4 regions of the Ensifer sp. Root127 genome follow, and region 1 is predicted to be linked to each of the others. Evidence: riboswitches for the same ligand, from Rfam matches in the RefSeq annotation. Region 1 holds a riboswitch; each other region holds the start of a gene.

Region 1 (4,046 bases):
AGGACGGAGAGTGCGGATCGAGGCGCATGGCCGTACGGATATAGGGCAGGGCCTCCGCTGGGCGGCCGGCGGAGGTCAGCACGAAGGCCGTCAGCGCGTAGCTCCAGGAATCGCCGGGTTCGAGCGCGATCGCTTCCTTGAGTTCGGCGAGCGCATCGGCATGCTGCCAGGCCGCTTCGGACAGGAGAGCGGCCGCCTGATAGGCGAGCGCTGTTTTGTGTTTCTGCGCGGTCCTTAGAAATTGTAGCGCCTTGGCTCTAGCTTCGATCCGCGAGATATCAAGCCGATAATGCCAACGCCACAGGTAGACGCGCGCGTAGACCATGGCGGCGGCGGCATAGGCTCGTCCATAGGCAGGATCGAGCGCAATCGCCTGCTCGAAAAAAGGCACTGCCTTTGCAAAATCTTCGGGGGTCGTGCGCCGGTGATGCTCCCAGCCGCGCAGGAACGCATCGAAGGCCGCCGGGACCGTCGTTTCCTTGCGTCCGAAGGCCATCTGCTCGTCAGGATTCAACCGAAGCGCAAGCGCGTCGGCAATGCCGCGCATCACTTCGTCCTGCAGCGCAAAGACATCGGAAAGTGAACCGTCGAACTTGCCGGCCCAAACGTGGCCGCCGCTGAGAGAATCTATGAGCTGAGCATTGATCCGTAGCTGTTCTCCGGCACGCTGCACACTGCCTTCGAGGACGTATCGGACACCGAGTTCCTTGGACACCTGCCTGGGTGTCACCGCCCTGCCCTTGTAGGTGAAGGTCGAGTTACGCGCGATAACGAACAAGCCGGATACCTGAGCCAGCTCGGTGACAAGGCCATCGGTCATGCCATCGGCGAAATACTCCTGCCTGGGATCGTCGCTCACGTTGGCAAACGGAAGCACCGCGATCGACGGCTTGTCCGGCGCGGTCAGGTTCGGTGGTTGTATCTGGACCGTTTCCACAGGCGACTCCCAGGGCCGCCACCAGGCCACGCCGGCAGCAGCGCCGAGCACGACAGCAGACGTAACGAGTGCCGCCCAGCGCTTCGCGTGGCGCCCAGCGACCTTTACGCTGCCGGGGCGGGCTTCGTTCAGCCCCAGCCGGTAAGTCCGCACCGGCTTTTCGATATGCTTCAGGCGTTGTTCGCCGAGAAAGACGAAGCCGACATCGAGGTGCTTCTCGACCTGGTCGTAGGCGGTGCCGGAGATGATGATCCCACCCGGTTCGGCGAGGCTCTGCAGGCGCTCGGCAATGATCACTCCATCGCCGTGAATGTCGTCGCCTTCAACGATGACGTCGCCAAGATTGATGCCGATGCGGAATTCCAGTCGACCCTGATCGGAGCCGCGGCTTTCGGATTTCGCGCGCTGAACCTCCACCGCACAACGGACCGCCTCGACGACACTCTGGAACTCGACCAATAACCCGTCGCCCATGGTCTTGATCAACCGCCCGCGATGTGCGGCAATCCTTTGTTCGAACAGGCCGTGCAGATCGGCCTGAAAGCGGGCACACGTACCCTCTTCGTCGGCTTGGGTGAGCAGTCCATAGCCGGAAACGTCGGCAATCATCACGGCGGTGAGCCTGCGTTCCATCTGCCTTCCGGATAATCGAAACGACTTTCGGCTACTCTATCGCAATATCTGACGTTGCTAAAATAAAGTTCAGTTGCCGTGGAGCGTCCGCTCCGACGTCGACTACAGCGCCGCGCGTCTTACTGGACGCGCAAAGGTCGCTGTAACACTTTGAATTGCTGCATGTTTTTATCCTTAGGTCGAATACCATCTAAGGATAAAAACATGCAGGAGTGGCCTTTGCGGCCTGCTGCCGGCAAATTGTCGCGCGCCGCATCTCGACGGGTGGCGTGTCGCACGCGTCGATTGACTTTGCGGCGCCCGCTTCCTAATCATCTGACGTTGGATGGTTTCCCCGGATCGTGGCGATGCGGGGGAATAATTGGGAATGTGACGGATGGACCCAAATCGGGCATCCTTATCGCAGCCGACCCCGCGACTGTAGAACGGTCAGGGTTCGCCATCGGGCTGATAGCCGGCTTCCTTTCGATTGCATGGGGCAATCGAAGGCGGTTTGGAATTCAGCCGGAAAAGCCACTGGCGTGGCTTCGTGATCAGCCGGGTTGGACGCCTCTTCTTCTACGAATCGTCCGCCTTTCACGAAACCAGAAAACGCCGGGAAGGTGAGGCGGGCCGTTCGGGCCCAAGCATCGGTCTTCGCGTGATCACGCGGGGCGCGATGTGGTGGGCTCGTGACGCCGTGAGCCAGGAGACCTGCCGTCCGACAGGGGCATTCCGCCCGAAGGGAAGCCCGCTTCCCACGCCATCACGGAGGTTGTCTTGGCTCATCGATCGTTTCCCGAACGCGCCGTCGGCGCGGTGAAATCCTGTTGCCGCTCGAATTCGCGACCAAGCGCGTGAGGCTGCAACGCACATGAGCATTTCCCATGCCGGGCCGGTTCTGGTCCTCGGCGGTGCCCGTTCCGGCAAATCCAGCTTTTCCGAAAGGCTCGTCGAAGCCTCCGGGCTCGGCATGCACTATGTCGCGACCGGCCGTGCCTGGGACGACGAGATGCGCGAGCGCATCGACCATCACCGGGCAAGGCGCGGCGAAGGCTGGACGACGCATGAAGAGCCGCTCGACCTCGTTTCGCTGCTGACGCGCATCGATGACGAGAACTGCGTGGTGCTCGTCGACTGCCTGACGCTGTGGGTCACCAACCTGATGATGGAAGGGCGCGACATGGCGGCAGAGTTCGCGGCCCTTGCCGCTTTCCTGCCGGAGGCGCGGGCGCGCCTCATCCTTGTTTCCAACGAAGTCGGCCTCGGCATCGTGCCCGAGAACCGCATGGTCCGCGATTTCCGCGACCATGCCGGCCGGCTTCACCAGATCGTTGCGGAGAAATCCGCGGAAGTTTACTTTGTCGCGGCCGGATTGCCGCTGAAAATGAAGGGTTGATCCATGACCACTGCCAGAGCCAACCAGGGCAAGATCCCGGCGACCGTCATCACCGGCTTCCTCGGTGCCGGCAAGACGACGATGATCCGCAATCTGCTGCAGAACGCCGATGGCAAGCGCATTGCGCTCATCATCAACGAGTTCGGCGATCTCGGCGTCGACGGCGACGTGCTGAAGGGCTGCGGCGCAGAAGCCTGCTCGGAAGACGATATCATTGAGCTTACCAATGGCTGCATCTGCTGCACGGTTGCCGATGATTTCATCCCGACCATGACCAAGCTGCTCGAGCGCGAAAATCGTCCTGACCATATCATCATTGAAACCTCGGGCCTCGCTTTGCCGCAGCCGCTGATCGCCGCCTTCAACTGGCCTGATATCCGCAGCGAAGTCACCGTCGATGGCGTCGTCACCGTGGTCGACAGTGCCGCCGTTGCCGCCGGCCGTTTTGCCGACGACCATGACAAGGTCGATGCGTTGCGTGTCGAGGACGACAATCTCGACCACGAAAGCCCGATCGAGGAACTGTTCGAGGACCAGTTGACCGCCGCCGACCTGATCGTGCTCAACAAGACCGATCTGATCGACGCCTCCGGCCTCAAGGCCGTGCGCGACGAGGTCGCTTCGCGCACTAACCGCAAGCCAACAATGATCGAGGCGAAGAACGGCGAAGTTGCCGCTGCCATCCTGCTCGGCCTCGGCGTCGGCACGGAAAGCGATATCGCCAACCGCAAGTCTCACCACGAGATGGAACATGAGGCCGGCGAGGAGCACTCTCATGACGAGTTCGACAGCTTCGTCGTCGAGCTCGGCGCGATTGCCGATCCGGCAGGTTTCATCGATCGCCTCAAGGGCGTGATATCAGAGCATGACGTGCTGCGCCTCAAGGGCTTTGCCGACGTGCCCGGCAAGCCGATGCGCCTGCTGATCCAGGCCGTTGGCGCCCGCATCGACCAGTATTACGACCGTGCCTGGGCGGCTGGCGAGAAGCGCGGTACGCGCCTCGTCGTCATCGGCCTGCACGACATGGACGAAGCTGCGGTGCGCGCCGCCATCACCGCACTCGCCTAACTCCTTGAAGCAACGCAATTCCAGGAAAGC
Region 2 (4,046 bases), on a different contig from region 1:
TCGCGCGGTTTGCGCCCAAGCACGCGCTCGACATCGGACGTCACTTGCGAATTGCGCCCGTCGAGCACCGACGTGAAGAGATAGCGGATGAGTTCGACATAGTCATCAGGCAATCCGTCGGCCCGCAACTGCACCGTGAAGTCGGCAACCGGCACGGACTGATAGCCGATCCGGCGGTTGGCAGCCGTCGCGATCTCGGCCACGGCCTGGGCAAAGGTCATCAGCCGCGGGCCTGTCAGCTCATAGACCTTGCCGACATGCCCCTCGTCCAGAAGGGCTGCAACTGCCACGTCGGCGATGTCGTCGGTGCTGATGAAGGGTTCGGTGATCTCATCCGGCGGCAGGAACACCGATCCGCTGCGAACGGAATCGGTCAAAAAATCCTCGCTGAAATTCTCGAAGAACCAGCTTGCCCGGATGATCGTCCAGTCGGCGCCGGAGGCCTGCAGTTCGCGCTCGGCCGCTTCCGCCTCGTCCTCGCCGCGCCCCGACAGAAGCACCAGCCGCTTGATGCCCGAGCGAACGGCAAGCCTCGAGAATTTGCGGATGGTTTCGACGGCGCCCGGCACCGCCAGATCCGGCTGGTAGCTGATATAGATGCGCTCGACATTTTCAAGCACGGGCGCCCAGGTCGCCTCATCCGTCCAGTCGAAGGAAGGCGATGCCGAACGGGCGCCGATGCGCACCGCGATACCCCGCTCCTCAAGGCGGGCCGCCACCCGCCGCCCCGTCTTGCCCGTACCGCCCAGAACCAGTGTGAGTTTGTCAGTCATCGCTTCCTCCTGAGGTTGATTGCAAAACATGAGCATCTCTCACATTTGCAAATGTGATAAATCCTCGTATTTTAGGAGTCAAGTCAAAATGTGAGCATTACTCATGATTCCCGATGCAAGCCCTTCCACAATCCCCGCTGACGACGAGCCGGCGCTGCGCCGCACGCCCAGCCAGAAGCGCAGCCGCGAGCGCGTCGAGCACATCCTTTCCTGCGCCACGGCGATCATCCAGGAGAAGGGCAGCGACGCCATGCGCATGAGCGAAGTCGCTGAAAAGGCTGGAATCTCGATCGGCTCCCTCTACCAGTACTTCCCCGACAAGGCGGCGATCGTGCGCACGCTGGCCGAGCGCTACAATGCGGTCTGCAATGAATGCATCGGGGCCGAGCTTGCCACGGTGACGTCGATCTCGGAACTGCGTGACGCCTTCTCCATGCTGTTCGACATCTATTACGATATGTTCCTGGCCGAGCCTGTGATGCGCGACATCTGGTCAGCGATGCAGGCCGACAAGGCGCTGCGCGAGATCGACCTTTTGCAAAGCCGTGCCGGCGGCCAGCTTCTGGCCGACGTCTGGGCTCGGTTTGCGCCCGACACGCCGCGCGAAACGATCGACAGCGCCGCCTTTTTGATCATGCATCTCGGCGATTGCACGATGCGGCTTGCGGTCTCCGTCACCAGAGCAGAGGGCGACCAGATCGTCGAAGCCTATAAACGCATGATCCTTCGTGATTTTGTCGCGGATGGACCGGGCGGCGGCGCAAGTCTAATTGACATCTCCGGGGTGCGATCCTAATCATCGTGGATCGATTGGTTCCCGCAACGCGAACGCGTTTCGGGAGTAAACGGGAACGTGACGGATGGACCCATGCTGGGCATTCAAATCACGGCCGACCCCGCGACTGTAGAGCGACGTGAATGCGCCGTTCCGGAGCGATCCGGAAGAAGCCACTGGAGACAAGACCGCGAGAGGGCGGCCCTTGCTCTGGGAAGGCGAGGCAAATCCAGGGTGATCTCACCCGACGTCCTGAGCCAGGAAACCTGCCAGTCGATGCGGGCATAGGGCCCAAACCGGGAAAGATCCCGACGCCATCACGGAGGTTGTCATGGCTACATCTACAGTTTCGAGCATTCCGCTCTCCCTCAGCGATCGTCTGACCGCAGGTATCATCGCGCTCCTCATCGGCGGCTTCCTCGTCTTCGGCGCAGGCCTGGCGAACTCGGCCGTGCTGCACGATACCGCGCACGACACCCGCCACTCCTATGGCTTCCCCTGCCACTAAGCGATGTTCCGGGACGCGACTTGCGTTCCGCATCGACATAGCTGCGGACAAAAACGCTTCCGGCAGACAGCCGGACGCGTTTGCTCGCGTCTGATGCAGATTGAAGATCTGCCGGACGGAGCCGTTCGCATATTTGCCAGTGGGACACGGCGCTGCCTGCCAGATGCATGGCGCGCCGATATCGAGGGATATCGAAAATGATTGTCAGAACGCTTCTGGCCGCGATCGTGGCTGGATTGATTGCCGGTGTCTTCATGACCGGCGCCCAGGAACTGCGCGTCGTACCGCTGATCCTGCACGCGGAAGAATTCGAAGGCGAGGCACCGGCCGCCGGCGAACAACCAGCCGTTCAGCCGGGAACGGCCGATCCGGCCGCAGCAAACCACGACCAGCATTCGTCGCTGAAGGCGGTTTCGCCGATTGGCGCTTTGCTTGACGCCCTGTCGCCGATCACGCCTGCCTACGCCCATGAGGGCGAACACGAGGAAGGCGGCATCATGTTCGGCATGAGCCGCTTTTCCGGCACGCTGATCGCCAATCTGGTGACCGGCTCCGGCTTCGCGCTGCTGCTCGCCGGCGTCAGCCTCGTCATCGGCTACCCGATCACGCTCAGGAACGGCGCGCTCTGGGGCGCCTGCGGCTGGCTTGCCGTGCACATGCTGCCGGCAATCGGTCTGCCGCCGGAACTGCCGGGCTTCCCGGCCGCGGAACTCGGCGACCGCCAGGTCTGGTGGGGTGCAACCGTGCTGTTGTCTGCCGCCGGTCTCTATCTGCTGGTCTTGCGGCAAGAGATCGCCGCCAAGATCATCGGCCTCGTGCTGATCGCGGCACCGCATGTCTATGGCGCGCCGCAACCGTCGGACATCTCCAGCAATGTGCCGGCCGTGCTCGGCGCTGAATTCGCCGTGGCAGCCCTTGCCACCACGCTCGCGTTCTGGATTGTTCTCGGCGTCGTGTCGGGCTTCATCAACGATCGTTTCGCCAAGGCGTAACAGACCGGCCAGATTTCGCCATCAACCCGGAGCCCCTGATATCGCCGATATCAGGGGCTTTGTCGTCGAGATGTCTCAGCGCGCCTGCAATGCCAGCAGATGCGCCTGCAACCGCGCGCGGCGGTCGTCCGGCGCCAGCATCACGCAACTGTCGCAGAAGCTGCCACCTTCCGTTCGATAATAGAGACAGCAGCCGCCGCGCAGGCGATAGGTGCGCGACAGCGCATGATTGCCGCCGATCTCGATCACGATGTCCTCGTAACGGAGCTTGTCGGAAAATAGCGACGTACCCGCGCGCTTGACGATCGCCAGCGCCCTCGCCATCGCGGTCTCCTCGTCGCCGAGGACGCGGCCGATCTCCAGGAACCCACCGGCAAGCGAATCCGCCGCAAGCCGCCATTGCGCGCCCGAGGACAGGCCGGTGCGACGCTTCAACATGACGACGATCGGCGCCAGATGCGCAGCGAAGGTTTCGCCGAAGACGTCCGCAGTCGCCGGGGCATGATCCCCGGCTGCGGGCAAGGCAAGGCTGAAATGAAACCGCTTGGCCGCGACAAGCCGTTCGCCATAGGCCCGCGAAAATTCTTCGAAGCGAAGGCCGCGAACGGCTGCCACGATGCCCCCACCGAGATAGAGGCCGCCAAGCGCGAGCGTGAGCTGGTTGCTGTAAAAGGCAATCAGATGGGCGGCGCGGATCTTGTCGTCCATGCCCTCGGCAAAGCGATCCTGATAGGCAAGGCTGTCTTCAAGCCCGACGCCCTCCTCCACCCAGAACCGCGCCTCGGGAAGAAATACGTCGCCGGCGGCCCCGAGCGAAAAGCCCACTTCGGGGAAAGACGACTGCAGGTGCGCGAGAACGCCAAGGGCGCTCTGGCGCAACGCCGCGTCCGCCTCGTCCTCCGCCGGGCGCTCGTCCTGCCGCTCGTGGCCCAAGCTCATGCCGTCTCCCTGGTCTCAAGCCAGCCGCCGCGAAAATCCGCCCGCTGCAATCCGCGCCG
Region 3 (4,046 bases), on a different contig from region 1:
GTTGCGGAGCCGCTGGCATCCGCCCTCTTCATATAGTCGAAAAGATTGGCAGCTGCCTCGCGCAGGCTGCCTGCCGGGCTGAGGTCGAGTACGATCGCGGCGTGCTCTTCGCCGGGGAGCGACGCATTGCCGAACCGGATCAGCGCTTCTCCCGGACGCACGTCGGCGGCGTCGAGCCGGACAGCTGCGCCCGGCGCGTAGTGCGAGGCGAGCATGCCCGGGGCCTCGATAGTCGCTCCGGCGCTCTGCGGCCTCGAGACGGTAAGGCCGGTCAGCCTTTCGATTTCGAAGACGTCGAGACCGCCCGGACGCAGCAGGCGCAGCGCGCCGTCCTCGACCTTGATGATCGTCGATTCAAGCCCGATCTCCGCAGAGCCGGCGTCGAGAATGAGCTTGAGGCGCGGCCCGAGATCGGCTTCCACATGGGCAGCGCTTGTGGGACTGATCTTGCCCGACGTATTGGCGCTCGGTGCGGCGAGCGGGCGGCCGAAGCGGGCAATCACCCGACGTGAAAAGCCATCAGGCATGCGGATGCCGAGCGTGTCGAGGCCGGCCGAGGCAAGCGCGTGCACGGTGCTTGTTGTGCGCTGGGGCAGGATCAACGTCAGCGGGCCGGGCCAGAACGCTTCGGCCAGGCGCCGCGACAACGAATCGAATGTCACATGGGCTTCAGCCATCGCCATGTCTGACACATGCGATATCAGTGGGTTGAAGCGTGGACGCCCCTTCATCTCATAAATACGGCTGATCGCATCGGGATTGGTGGCGTCCGCTGCCAGGCCGTAGACCGTCTCGGTCGGAATCGCGACGGGCTCGCCTTCGGCAAGCACCGCACAGGCACGCTCGATCGCCCGTTCCGGCTCGGTCCGTGTATCGATGATTTCGGCCATGTCGCTTCCGTTTCCCTTTCCGAGGCTTCCTTAAAGGAGCCACGGTGAAAACAGAACGATTTTCTTCAGGCAACCGGGTCTGCGCTTCAGAGGCTGCGAATGATGCGCTTCAATGCCTCGTCGCGCGCGCCGAGCATCAGCACGTTCTTGAGCGCGACTTTCGGGTCGTCGGTACGAAAGAGCAGCCCGTTGTCGCGAACGCTGCGATTGATGGTCATCTGCCCCTCTGGCGCATCGGGCTCGATGGCAACGGCGAAGTACATTCGGGAATAGCCGGTCTGGATGCGTTCGAAGAAGTGTTTCTCGTCGCCGAGGTCACAGAAGAAGTTGGCGAAATAGAACGACCAGGTGACGTCCTTGGACGGGGCGAGATGTGTTCTCGCCGCCGTGACATGGCAATAGCCGAGATGCGGCCGACCGGTGAGCGTGCGGTGGAAGATCATCTTGGGAAACTGGATCGAGGTATGGAAGCCGTTCATCCGCTTGTGCGTCGTTTCGCCGGCGGTCGTCAGCTTGTGGGCGGTGCGCTCGGCAACCTCGTCATAGCTCAGATAACGCCGCTCGCGCTGCGACCATTGACGCCTTTCTATGCGGCCGGTGCGCAGGAACTCGGTGTGGACCGCTGTCTTCGGAGCGATCGTTGGCAGCTTCTCGGCTGCGGCGTCGTAGTATTTGAGCTTTGCCATGAACTTCAATGCGCTGTTTGCCGGTTCGGCCGGTTTCTCCGTCAGGCGACGCTAATGCATTATGGTTAATGGAAGATTTCACTCGCGTCGGTGGGCCTTGCCCCGCGTCACGGGAAGACATGTCGCAAAATGGCGAAGGATCCGCGCTTTCTCGCAAGCCTTGCCGGAAAAAGCGACAATTGCTCAATCCTTGAGCTATCCTATTGTTTACAATGAAAAATGATCAATCACAGGGCGTTTGGTGCGCTTGATGTGCTGTGTCGTCTTTCTGGAATCGGATGTCGTTAATCGGCAGCTACGACGATGGCTTCCGCGATTAGATATGCCTACTCAAGGTGCTGTCTTTTAGGGAAGGCGGAGAATTGGGAAGCCGGTCAAAACCCGGCGCTGCCCCCGCAACGGTGGTGGAGCGAAAGCCACGGCACAAAGCCACTGGACGGTTCCGTCCGGGAAGGCGCCGGGCTGGTCCTTGCGGACGGCTCCTGAGCCCGGAAACCAGCCTTGACGCGAACAGACCGTAACGGGTTGCGGCGGGCAGCCGGATCGGAGCCGTCATCGCACAGGCAATGCGCCCGTGCGGGTTCCAGTCCTGCCTCTCCGAAACAAGGCGAACGAGGACAGGACATGGACATCAAGGGCGATATGCTCCGCAAGCTGAAGGGTCGACGCGACGGCTACAGCCTCGACCGGGCCTTCTACATCGACCCCGACTACTACAGGCAGGATCTCGAAAGCATCTGGTACAAGGACTGGTTGTTCATCGGCCACGACTGCGAGATCCCGCGTGCCGGTAACTATTTCACCGTCCAGGTCGGCGATTATCCTGTCATTATCGTTCGCGACCGACAGGGCACGATCCGCGCCCTGCACAATTCCTGCCGTCATCGCGGTTCTCGCGTCTGCGCGCAGCACAAGGGCTCTTCGGCCAAGCTCGTCTGTCCCTATCACCAATGGACCTATGAGCTCGACGGCGCGCTGCTCTTTGCCCGCCAGATGGGCGAGGATTTCGACAAGGCGGCCCACGGCCTGAAGCCGATCCACTGCGAGACCGTCGGCGGTTACATCTTCATCAACCTGTCCGAGCAGCCGATGGATTTCGGCCCGTTCCGCGACATGGTCGCGCCCTATCTTGCGCCGCACCGCCTGGGTGAAACCAAGGTCGCCTTCGAAAGCACGATCATCGAAAAGGGCAACTGGAAACTCGTCTGGGAAAACAACCGGGAGTGCTACCATTGTGCCGCCAACCACCCCGAACTTTGCCGCACCTATCCCGAAGCGCCGACGGCGACCGGTGTGCAGGGCGCCAAGGATGATCCCGTCATTGCCGCGCATTGGGCGAAATGCGAAGCAGCCGGACTGCCGAGCGAGTTCCGGATGTCCGAGACCGGCCAGTTCCGCTCGGCGCGCATGCCGTTGATCGACGACGCCGAGAGCTACACCATGTCCGGCGCCCGCGCCGTGCGGCGGCAACTGTCGGCAGACGTTAGCCAGAAGCATATCGGCACGCTCCTGCTCTTCCATTATCCCTCGACCTGGAACCATGTGCTGGCCGACCACGCCATCACCTTCCGCGTCCTGCCGCTCGGCCCGGAGCTGACGCAGGTGACGACCAAGTGGCTGGTCAACAAGGACGCGGTTGAAGGCGTCGACTACAATCTCGAGCAACTGACGCATGTCTGGACCGAGACCAACGATCAGGACCGCCAGATCGTCGAGGAGAACGCCTTTGGTATTCGCTCGCCGGCCTACCAGTCAGGCCCCTATTCGCCCGAACACGAAGGCGGCGTGATGCAGTTCGTCGAGTGGTATTGCAAGTTCATGGAACAGCGCCTGCAGGGCGAGGCTGCTCCGCTTTCCCGGGTCGCCTGACATGCAGATGGCATCCTCGTTCCATCATTTCGACGAGCTTCATGTCTGGATCGACAGGCAGAACATGCTCGAATGCACATCGGCCGTGATCGAGACCGCCGATGTGATGACCTTTACCTTCCGGGCGGAAAAGCCGGCCTGGTTCCGCTATCTGCCTGGGCAGTTCGTCACGCTCGAGCTGCCGGTCGCCGACGAGCCGGTCATGCGCACCTACACGCTGTCGTCGACGCCCTCCCGGCCGTTGTCGATCGCCGTCACCGTCAAGGCGCAAGCCGATAGCATCGGCACGCGCTGGATGTTCGATCACCTGAAGCCCGGCATGCGGCTGAAGGCGTTCGGTCCGCTCGGCGATTTCAGCTTCGTGCGCCATCCCGGCGAAAAATATCTCTTCATATCGGCAGGCTCCGGCGTCACGCCGATGATGTCGATGACGCGCTGGATGGCGGACTGCGTTCCCGAGACCGACGTCACCTTCATTTCCTGCGCCCGCCGGCCAGACGACCTTCTGTTCCGCTCGGAACTGGAAGTGCTGGCGCGCCAGATGTCCGGGCTAAACCTCGGCTTCGTGGTCGAGGGGCATGAGTCAAGGCACGGATGGCAC
Region 4 (4,046 bases), 170 kb from region 1:
ACAGTCCATCGACGAGATGTTCAAGCTGCGCAAGCGCGTCTTCCACGATTTCCTGAAATGGGACGTGCAGACCGATGGGGAATGGGAGATCGACAATTACGACAAGTCGAATCCGCTCTATATTCTGTCCTATTCGCCGGAGACGGGAAAACTGCGCGGATCGCTGAGATTGCTGCCGACGCTCGGCCCCAACATGCTGGACGATACGTTCCCGATCCTGCTTGGCGACAACCCTGAGATCCGCAGCGCCTCGATCTGGGAATCGAGCCGCTTCTGCATCGACCCGGAGATTTCTCAGGACCGCGCCTCCAACCAGGTGACCGTCGCCGCCGCAGAACTGATGTGCGGTGTCGGCGAACTCGGGCTGGCCTCCGGCATCAGCCATATCGTCACGGTGACCGATGTCTTCCTCGAGCGGATGTTCCGCCGCATGGGTTGCCCCGGCGAGCGCATCGCTGACCCGCACCGGATCGGCTCGGTCTATGCCGTAGCGGTCGCCTGGGAAGTGACGCCGTCGCTGCTCAGCGCCATGAAGGCCGTAGCGGCGATCGAAGGCACGGTTCTTGAACGGCCGATGTCGCTGGAGACGGCACGCGCCGCCTGATCTCTAACGCTCCTTCCGTTCCTCCCACCGGACGGAGCTGTTAACGCAATGCGAGGCTTGTCGTTGCACCGGCGGCGACAAGCCTTATGATAGGGCTGAAACAGGAAGTGCCGACAGCGACCGAACCCGGACAACAAGGGTGGCGCCGTGCGGTTGCAGGAATGGACGTTCGCCCGTGTTCCGGAACATGAAAACCCTAGCCGCGGCGACCTTGCCGCTGCTTCTGGTTCTTGCCGATCAGGCGCTGGCCTCCAGCGTGTGCGACCGCCTGAACACTCGGCTCGCCGAACTGCCCGCCGCCATCGAAACTACGGCCGATACCCGCGATTATGCGAGCGCGATTTCCCGACAGAACATCGAATTGCGCCGGGCGCGCAACGATCGCCGACGCGCCGGCTGCGGCACAGGCAGCGTCGTCGTCTTCAACGGCGGCGACCCGGATATCTGCACAGACATCAACAGTCTGATCGCCGAGATGGAAGACAATCTGCGCATCCTCAAATCGGAGCGCCAGCAGCTGATGTCAGGCGATGGAGACGATACGCGCCGGCGCATCCTCGCCGCCCTCGAGATCAACGGTTGCTATGGTGGCAGCGAGGAATTTGCGACCGCCGACCCGGACGAGCCGGAAACGTACCGCAACATCCTGCGCGATCTGCCGCCGGACGAAAGCTACGGACCAATGCTGCGGGACGGCGAAATGGGCACCTACCCGCCGGAAAGCGGCGTCTATTCCGGCACGCTTCGCACCATGTGCGTGCGCACTTGCGATGGCGCCTTCTTCCCGATCTCGTCCGAGGCAAGCCCTGTGGACTTCGCCCGCGACGAGCAGGCCTGCCGCGCCCGCTGCCCGGGTGCCGAAACAGAACTATTTTTCCACGACCTGGCGACCGAGGAGAGCGACCAGATGGTCTCCGCCTCGACGGGACGCCCCTATAAAGAACTGCCAAACGCCTTTGCCTATCGGACGCGCGGCGTCGGCAAGCCGGGCATTTGCGGTTGCCAGATTCCAAAGATCGCGACGACGCCCAAGGCTTCCAGTGGCAACACTGGCAACAGCGAATCGTCGATCATCGTCATCGAGGGCAAGAAGGAAGCGGCCGCCCCTACCGCCAAGGCGGCTGCGGAGGAGCGCCCCTACGATCCCGCCAAGAGCAAGGTGCGGGTCATCGGGCCGACGTTCCTTCCCCAGGAGGAAACGTCGATCGACCTTCGCCATCCGAAGGGTCCGGGCTACCAGCCGGTTCAGAGCAACTGATCGCAGCGTCTGCCTTTCGGCAGGTTCCCCAGCCTTCCTCGAACACCAGCTCCTCCAGCGGCAGCCGCTGGCGCCAGCCCTTAACCGCAAGTTCCGGCTCCTGGTAAAGGCGATCGACATATCCGAGGCAAAGCCAGGCGACGATCACGACATGATCGGGAATGCCGAGGATCGCCTTGATCTCATTTTCATGAAAGATACTGACCCAGCCGACACCAACGCCTTCGGCGCGCGCCGCAAGCCAGAGGTTCTGCACGGCACAGACGGTGGAATAGAGATCCATCTGCGGGTTATGGGTGCGCCCGAGAACGACCGCTCCACCGCGCGTGCGGTCGCAGGTGACGCAGATGCTCAAGGGTGCCTTGCGGATCCCCTCCAGCTTCAGGGAGCGGTATTTCGCTTGGCGGTCGCCATCGAACATCAATGCCGCTTCGTCGTTGGCGCGGGAAAAGGCCTGCCATACCCGCTCGCGGGTTTCGGCCTGCCGGACCACGACGAAATTCCACGGTTGCATGAAACCCACCGATGGCGCCCGGTGCGCAGCATTGAGCAGGCGCATCACCACATCGTCAGGCAAGGGTTCGGCCAGGAACTGATCCCGCACGTCCCGGCGCGTTTCGATGGCTCGATAGACGGCTTCGCGCTCGTCGGATGAAAAGGCCTCTGCAGCCGCAAGGCCGCCATTAGCGTCAGTCAGCATCGTTCGATCCCCAACAATGCACAACCTTCCGCCGTCCGCGCGGATATCGGTCTATCTTGCCAGGCCGGTCTTCTGACTTCGGATCAACCGGCCGCCTCACCTTCCCAGATCACATGAAGATCCAGTGGCAAGATCTTGAGCAAGCTCAAAATCCCTAGAGGCAGTCGTCCCCGTCACAGCGTTGGGCACGTTCCGGAATAACACCGGATTCCCGATTCTCCCGCGTTGCGGGCACCTGACGGCGTCATAAGGGCACAGCCCACAGGGAATGACAAGCAAGTCCGGCGTCGCTTGCCGGTCACTCCACAGGGCCTCGCGACAGCGTCAGATGTCAGAGCGGCGCGACCGGATGCGGCGAGCCGTCATAGCCGCCCCACACCGACTGGTCGAAGCAGATGACCGACCCCGTCATCAGGCCGGACTCATCCGACGAGAGATAGGCGCAGGCACGCGCGACTTCCTTGGGGTCGACAAGCCGACCGAAGGGTTGGCTGGCGGCCGCCTTTTCGAGCCAGTCGTCTGCCGCCCCATGAAATTCGCGCTGGATGCGGTCTTCCCCTTCGGACGCCATCCAGCCGATATTGAGGCCATTGACGCGAATGCGGTTGCGCAGCAGCGCATAGGAGGTGTTCTTGGTCAGCGTCTCCAGCGCCCCCTTCGACGAGCAATAGGCGGCGATAAACGGCTGACCGGCCATCGCCGACATCGAGCCAATATTGACGATGGTGCCCTGCGTGCCCTCCCGCCGCATCAGCTTTACCGCTTCCTGCATCAGGAAGAACGGTGCGCGCACATTGACAGCGAACATCCGGTCGAACAGTTCGGGGCTGGTGTCCAGGATGGTGCCGCGATCGGTGATCGCCGCCGCATTGACCAGCGCATCGACGCGCCCGAATGTGGCGTCGCAGGCGCTGACGACCTTGCGCGCGTCCTCGACCTTTTCGAGGTCTGCCTCGACATAAAGTACCTGCGCGCCGGTTGCCTTGCGGATCTGCTCGGCCTTCGCTTCGCCCTTGGCAACGTTGCGTCCACAGATGACGACACCTTTAGCCCCACGTTCCGCAAACAGGTTGGCGATCGTTGCGCCCAGCCCCTGCGTCCCGCCGGTGACGATGGCGATCTTGCCGTCGAGACGGCCATATTGCTCGGTCATGAAAGTCCTCCCAGAATTGAAAGTGAGATGAAAACAGGGCGACCGGCCCCCGCCGCAGAACGCCGGGGACCGGAAAGATCGATTCTGCCGTTCAGCTCAGCTTGCGCTGTGCCTGCTCGCCAAGCGCGCTTCTGAAATCCGCATCGCTCCACCTGCCTGCCAGCGCCTCATGCATCAGTTGCGCCTGGGTCTTCGGCGCGAGACCGCCCAGCGGCGGATCGCGATCGAGATTGGTCGGGAAGGAATAGCCCTCGGCACAGGACGCAATCGCATTGGCCGCCTCATCGGCCGAAAGCGTGCCGGATGCCACGAGTGCGGTCAGCGCCGGGTA

What was found. Region 1 has a riboswitch for cobalamin ahead of cobU (bifunctional adenosylcobinamide kinase/adenosylcobinamide-phosphate guanylyltransferase). Riboswitches for the same ligand answer to the same signal wherever they lie in the genome.
Region 2: another riboswitch for cobalamin. It lies ahead of ASD03_RS27630 (CbtB-domain containing protein); the one in region 1 lies ahead of cobU (bifunctional adenosylcobinamide kinase/adenosylcobinamide-phosphate guanylyltransferase).
Region 3: another riboswitch for cobalamin. It lies ahead of ASD03_RS02765 (aromatic ring-hydroxylating dioxygenase subunit alpha); the one in region 1 lies ahead of cobU (bifunctional adenosylcobinamide kinase/adenosylcobinamide-phosphate guanylyltransferase).
Region 4: another riboswitch for cobalamin. It lies ahead of bluB (5,6-dimethylbenzimidazole synthase); the one in region 1 lies ahead of cobU (bifunctional adenosylcobinamide kinase/adenosylcobinamide-phosphate guanylyltransferase).

The regions. Positions count from the first base shown of each region.
Region 1 covers NZ_LMDX01000012.1:197,226-201,271, forward strand. The annotation lists gene ASD03_RS15560 (adenylate/guanylate cyclase domain-containing protein) at 1-1,570, opposite strand, end outside; cobalamin riboswitch at 1,880-2,286, shown strand; gene cobU (bifunctional adenosylcobinamide kinase/adenosylcobinamide-phosphate guanylyltransferase) at 2,424-2,948, shown strand; gene cobW (cobalamin biosynthesis protein CobW) at 2,952-4,016, shown strand.
Region 2 covers NZ_LMDX01000034.1:20,093-24,138, reverse strand. The annotation lists gene ASD03_RS27640 (NAD(P)H-binding protein) at 1-773, opposite strand, end outside; gene ASD03_RS27635 (TetR/AcrR family transcriptional regulator) at 877-1,569, shown strand; cobalamin riboswitch at 1,568-1,837, shown strand; gene ASD03_RS27630 (CbtB-domain containing protein) at 1,880-2,056, shown strand; gene ASD03_RS27625 (CbtA family protein) at 2,254-3,048, shown strand; gene ASD03_RS27620 ((2Fe-2S)-binding protein) at 3,124-3,987, opposite strand; gene ASD03_RS27615 (glucoamylase family protein) at 3,984-4,046, opposite strand, start outside.
Region 3 covers NZ_LMDX01000001.1:574,764-578,809, reverse strand. The annotation lists gene ASD03_RS02775 (L-threonylcarbamoyladenylate synthase) at 1-890, opposite strand, end outside; gene ASD03_RS02770 (DUF6656 family protein) at 977-1,576, opposite strand; cobalamin riboswitch at 1,893-2,095, shown strand; gene ASD03_RS02765 (aromatic ring-hydroxylating dioxygenase subunit alpha) at 2,201-3,445, shown strand; gene ASD03_RS02760 (hybrid-cluster NAD(P)-dependent oxidoreductase) at 3,447-4,046, shown strand, end outside.
Region 4 covers NZ_LMDX01000012.1:364,061-368,106, reverse strand. The annotation lists gene ASD03_RS16365 (acyl-homoserine-lactone synthase) at 1-604, shown strand, start outside; gene ASD03_RS16360 (DUF2865 domain-containing protein) at 792-1,862, shown strand; gene bluB (5,6-dimethylbenzimidazole synthase) at 1,771-2,562, opposite strand; cobalamin riboswitch at 2,607-2,816, opposite strand; gene ASD03_RS16350 (SDR family oxidoreductase) at 2,894-3,715, opposite strand; gene ASD03_RS16345 (phytanoyl-CoA dioxygenase family protein) at 3,807-4,046, opposite strand, start outside.